One region of the Pantoea sp. SGAir0430 genome, then DNA from elsewhere that is predicted to be linked to it. Evidence: predicted binding sites of a transcription regulator. Region 1 holds the regulator's gene; the other holds the start of a gene.
What was found. The regulator Fur, encoded in region 1, represses iron uptake genes when iron is present. The targets are predictions, from matches to a motif close to ATAATAATGAGAACNACTATCAA.
Positions count from the first base shown of each region.

Region 2: the regulator Fur is predicted to act here: its motif matches at 1,308-1,330, upstream of E7738_RS17715 (TonB-dependent receptor domain-containing protein).

Region 1 covers NZ_CP039427.1:1,804,921-1,808,033, forward strand. Annotated here, with positions in the region: gene fldA (flavodoxin FldA) at 69-599, shown strand; gene fur (ferric iron uptake transcriptional regulator) at 952-1,401, shown strand; gene E7738_RS08710 (hypothetical protein) at 1,463-1,858, opposite strand; gene glnS (glutamine--tRNA ligase) at 2,095-3,113, opposite strand, start outside.
Region 2 covers NZ_CP039427.1:3,771,366-3,774,478, forward strand. Annotated here, with positions in the region: gene E7738_RS17700 (siderophore-interacting protein) at 1-316, shown strand, start outside; gene E7738_RS17705 (PadR family transcriptional regulator) at 402-941, shown strand; gene E7738_RS17710 (SelT/SelW/SelH family protein) at 947-1,234, opposite strand; gene E7738_RS17715 (TonB-dependent receptor domain-containing protein) at 1,577-3,113, shown strand, end outside.

The DNA of each region.
Region 1 (3,113 bases):
ATCATTCGCATAACTGTGTCGTCTTCTGACTTACTTTCACAATCAGGATTTAAGAGGTTACTCACTCCATGGCAATCGTAGGCATTTTCTTCGGCAGCGATACCGGCAACACTGAAAACATTGCAAAAATGATCCAGAAACAACTGGGTAAAGATGTCGCCGAAGTGCATGACATTGCTAAGAGCACCAAAGAAGATCTCGAAGCATTCGATATTCTGCTGCTGGGTATTCCGACCTGGTACTACGGTGAAGCCCAGTGCGACTGGGATGACTTCTTCCCGACGCTGGAAGAGATTGATTTCAACGGTAAGCTGGTAGCGCTGTTTGGCTGCGGCGATCAGGAAGATTATGCCGAGTACTTCTGTGACGCGATGGGCACCATTCGCGACATCATTGAGCCAAACGGCGCAGTGATTGTGGGCCACTGGCCAACCGAAGGTTACCACTTCGAAGCCTCTAAAGGTCTGGCAGACGACAAACACTTCCTCGGCCTCGCCATCGATGAAGATCGTCAGCCTGAACTGACTAACGAGCGCGTCGACAAATGGGTTAAGCAGATCTTTGACGAGCTGCAGCTGCAGGCGATCATCGAAGCCTGATGCTTTCCTGTCCGATGTGGGCGCTGGCTCACATCGGGCAATGGAATTACCTATAAAAATAATAGCTACGGTTTTTTAACTTTTTCCCTCAATTCTGTAGAATACCCGCAACGGTCATCTGCTTATTCCTCGGGCATCAGACTGAGACTGCGCGAAAAGGAACATCGATCTGCACGATCCCGCTGAGGTTCACGACATTTCTCCTTACAGCATCCGGGGAATTGTCCGCCGCAGCCGGTTTTCATTTCGCAGGCTGAGCTCTATAATGAGACGCAAATGAGAATGCGCGTTGACCACACATTCAAGGCCTTTGCGCCGTAAGTGACTAGCAAAGTAACAGGACAATATCCGCATGACTGACAACAACTCCGCATTGAAAAAGGCTGGCCTGAAAGTCACGCTGCCCAGACTGAAGATTCTGGAAGTGCTTCAGGGACCCGGACCCGAGTCCCATCATGTCAGTGCGGAAGATTTGTACAAACGCCTGATCGACATGGGCGAAGAGATTGGTCTGGCGACGGTATACCGTGTTCTGAACCAGTTTGACGACGCCGGCATCGTGACGCGTCATAACTTCGAAGGCGGGAAATCCGTGTTCGAACTGACCCAGCAGCATCATCATGATCACCTGATTTGCCTCGACTGCGGCAAAGTGATCGAGTTTAGCGATGAATCTATCGAAACGCGTCAGCGTGAGATTGCAACACGCCACGGTATCAAACTCAGCAACCACAGCCTGTATCTGTACGGCCACTGTGCGCTGGGAGACTGCCGCGAAGACGAGACGCTCCACGATCAGTAATTGAATATGCTATGCAGTATAAAAAAACCGGTGCCAGGCACCGGTTTTTTTATGGCTGCGTTCAGGCGACCAGCGTTTCCTGCAAATAGCGCCAGCGCGGAACCGGCGTGCTGCAGTCCAGCACCGCCAGCGAAATGCGGGTCTGGTTGTTGCCGTTAAGCATTTGCAGTTCGTGATACTGAATGGTCACTTCCTGCTGCTGCTGGGAAATGATGGCATGCTCACTGGTGGCGATTCGCATCCCTTCCCGCTGCCCGTGCAGTTTGCGAAACAGGGTTTCAGTGTCATTGAGATCGAGCTGTTTGCCTTGCGGCGTCACCATTTTGAAGTCGGGATGAAAGTGCGACAGCAGCAGATCCATACTGTCATCGCTGCCTTCGGCCTGATTAAAAATACGTTCGATAAGCTGATGTAAAACCACCACGCTATGTTTGGCTTCCAGAGCGAGACTTGTCATTTTTCTTCCTTCGCTAACCCGCACAGCAACATTTAAGAGCGCATAGCCTACCTGAAAATAACGATTTCACACGGGTAAATTAGTTAATTTTATTAAAGTCAGATTAGTCGTAATCGCGCGCAATTACTGTTTTTTGTCTGGTTCAGCATAATCGATTCCCGTTTGCAGATAACGGGCAATAAAAAAGGGCGATTGCTCGCCCTTTGCTGATCATATCGTGCTATCAAGCAGTAAAATTATTCGCCGATTTTTGCCCAGGTATCACGCAGACCCACGGTGCGGTTGAACACCAGTTTCGACGGCTGCGAGTACACGCTATCAGCGCAGAAGTAACCTTCGCGCTCAAACTGATACGGCGCCAGCGCGCTGGCGGCACGCAGACCCGGCTCAACGAAGCCCTGTTTGATCTCCAGCGAGTTCGGGTTAATGGTGGTGAGGAAATCCTCGGCCGCGCCCGGGTTTGGCACGCTGAACAGACGATCGTACAGGCGGAATTCAGCAGGCAGCGCGTGAATCGCCGATACCCAATGAATAACGCCTTTGACCTTGCGGCCATCGGCCGGATCTTTGCTCAGGGTGTCGACATCGCAGGTAGCGTAGATGCAGGTGATGTTGCCGGCTTCATCTTTCGCCACGCGCTCGGCACGAATGACGTAAGCGTTGCGCAGACGAACTTCTTTACCCAGCACCAGACGCTTGTACTGCTTGTTGGCCTCTTCACGGAAGTCGGCGCGATCGATCCACACTTCACGGCTGAACGGCACCTCACGCGTGCCCATCTCCGGTTTGTTCGGGTGGTTCGGCATGCTGATGATTTCTTCATGCCCGGCCGGCAGGTTCTCGATTACCACTTTCAGTGGATCCAGCACCGCCATGGCGCGCGGCGCGTTCTCGTTGAGGTCGTCACGAATGCACGACTCCAGCGACGCCATCTCAACAATATTGTCCTGCTTAGTCACACCGATACGGCGGCAGAATTCGCGGATTGACGCCGCGCTATAGCCACGACGGCGCAGACCGGATACGGTCAGCATGCGCGGATCGTCCCAGCCTTCAACAATCTTCTCGCTCACCAGCTGCGTCAGCTTACGCTTCGACATCACCGCATATTCCAGATTCAGGCGCGAGAACTCGTACTGACGCGGATGCACCGGAATAGTGATGTTATCCAGCACCCAGTCGTAGAGACGACGGTTATCCTGGAACTCCAGCGTACACAGGGAATGGGTGATGCCTTCCAGCGCATCGGAGATGC
Region 2 (3,113 bases), 2.0 Mb from region 1:
TCTGCCGGCATTTAAGCGCCGCTATCAGGAAATGCATGCACAACAGATTCATCTGCTGGCCTGTGTTGATGAGCCAGTCGGCCGCGCGTATCTTGGTGACCTGCCGGATGTCACGGTGAGCTGGCTCGGCAGCGGCAACATGCAGGCTGAGGCGCTGACGCCGCTGCTGGACCCGATTGTGCTGCCTGCTGATGACTACTTCATCTGGCTGACCGGCGAAGGCGCGGCGGTGAAACAGCTGAGCGATTACTTTACTCAGCAACGTGCGGCGCACAGCGACCTGGTGCGCGCCGTCGCTTACTGGCATCAGAAATAACCGGCGCCCGCCCGCTGCCGCCTGTGTTGAATTTTACCAGGCACCAGACTACTATCAACCTCCCTCAACTGACCCCGGGAAGGCGATGAAACAGCAGCGGGATGTTCCAGAGCACGCCGATGCGGCACAGCGTGCCAGCTGTGCCGGCGCACGCAGAAAGCGGCGCGAAAGGATGCTGGATGCCAGTGATATTCGCCTGCTGATGCTGCACTTTCTGGCCAGCGGCGCGGCGCACGGTTATGAGCTGATCAAATCGGTGGAAGAGTTGTCGAAAGGCGAATATTCCCCCAGCCCCGGCATTATTTATCCCAACCTGACGCTGCTGGAAGAGATGGACGCCATTCGCGTGGTGGATGCCCAGGCCACGCGCAAAGCCTACGCGCTCAACGATGCGGGCCGCGCGCTGCTGGCGGAAAATGGCGAAAACGTGGCGGTGATTATCGGGCGGCTCACTTCGCTGGCGATCCTGGTCAACAACCGCAGCATTCCGCAGGTAGAGCAGGCAATCCATACGCTTCGCTATACGCTCAATCACCGGCTGTCGCAGGAGCAGATTTCACCGGCCACGGTGGAAATTGTCGTGGCGGCGCTGCAGGACGCGGCAGAGAAGATCGCCAACAGCTAAGCGCGTTACGGTTTCTTCTTGTCCACGTGCCCCAGTTCGCGATCCGGCCAGCAGACATCGCGCACCCGCTGCTTCAGTGCTGCCGCATCGGGAAAGCCGCCTTCCTGTTTGCGTTCCCAAATTACCTGACCATCAATGCTGATCTCGAACACGCCGCCGCTGCCGGGCTGGAGCGTGACCGCGCTGAGATCGCCGGCAAAGGTATGCAGCAGCTCCTGCGCCATCCACGCCGAACGCAGCAGCCAGTTACATTGAGTACAGTAGTGAATGGTTACTGCCGGTTTATCTGCCATCCTATCCCTCCTGTTAGTGCTTGATTAATCATGGGTTAACAAATTGTGCGCACAAAGATACATCTTGATGCAAATGATATTGATAATGATTACCAATTGCATTAAATTGTTTTCGCCATCATTTTACTCTCTATAAATACCACAGGCATCCCTGCGGCACCGCGGCCAGTTATATACGGCAGCTGTGCACTGAAGCGCGCATGACACTGTGCCACAGGTGCCGGGATCGATAACATTATCTGGCCAGCGTGACGCGCTGTTTCACGGTTTTTAGCATAGAGCCGTGGTTTTCTGGCAGCAAATAAGTGAGCGAATACTAACAATTAACCAGGTATTTCGCGCATGTCTTTCAACCTTCAGGGAACTGTTCAGCAGCGTCTGTGTAAAGTCGCTGTTCTTGCTTCAGCCATTCACGCAGCCTGCAGCTATGCCGCCAGCGACAGCAGTACGCTGGCGCGTTCCGCAGAGAACAACAGCAGCAATGAACCGGTAATGACCGTTACCGCACCTAAGCAGCAGGCTGGCAGCAAAACCACGCTCACCGCCAGCGATCTGCAAAAACGCGGCGCCAATGACTTCGGTTCGATCATGCGTTATGAGCCGCTGGTCAGCGCCACTGGCGCGGCGGGCGGTTCGTCAGCCGGTAAAAGCGGCTTTGACCGTGCAGGCTATACCGGCTACAACATTCGCGGGCTGGAAAGTAACCGTGTCGGTCTGGATATTGATGGCATTCCGGTACCGGATGCCACCGGTCGTCCGTACGTCAGTCGCGCCGGTAACAATACCTTCGGTATTGGTCGCGACTACATCGACCCGTATATGTTTGGCAGCGTCGAAATTGAGAAGGGCGCTACATCGGTGGAACAACCTAACACCGCAATCGGCGGTAACGTATCGTTTCATAACAAGTCGCCGGACGACTACCTCAGCAGCGATAAAACCCACTATTTCGGTTATCAGAGCGACTACAGTTCGGCAGATCGCAGCTGGCACAACGGCATCACTGCGGCGGCAGGGGATGATGAACTGCGCGGCCTGTTTGTCTACAGCCGCCGCGACGGCCAGCAGACGCGCAACAACAGTGGCGTAAAAGACGCCTACCCGGCCAACTGGCACTCGGATGCCTTTATGACGTCGGGCATCTGGCAGCCAAACGATCAGCACAAGCTGAGCGCCACCTTCGACTACTACCACAAAACCAATCACACCCACTACGATACCTGGGACAGCAGCAGCGGCAACACTATTTGGGGCACTGCGCAACAGCAGAGCGATTCGCGCCGCTGGGGCATTAACCTTGCCGACGAGTGGACGCCGTACAACGAGATGATCGATACGCTGACCACGCGAATTTACTGGCAGCAAACCGAGGCGCACGACACCACCTGGTTACCGACCAGCGCCAGTCAGTACGGCTTCGTCTACTCTGACTACAACGTCGATACCTTAGGGTTTGACACGCGCGCCAGCAAAATCCTCGGCCGCCACGAGCTGAGCGGCGGCATCAACGCGCGCGTGGAGAACAGCGAGCGTCCGTTCCGCCAGGAGCCGAACCCGGGCACCTTCGGCACCATCACCCAGCCGCAGTCGGACAGCCGTTCCTGGACCGTGGCCGGTTATCTGCAGGATAAAATCAATTTCGATCTCGATAGCCACAATTTCGCGGTGATTCCCGGCGTGCGCGTTATTCATCAAAGCACCAAACCGAAGAACCTCGGCGATCTGACCAACGGCAGCACGGTGCTGACCGCAGAGCAGGTGGAAAAACTGTACGGCAAGACCAATTCAGACACCGAAGTACTGCCGTCACTGACCTTCCAGTACGATATCAATCCGGCGCTCACCACCTGGCTGCAATATAAGCGCGGCGTGGAGTTCC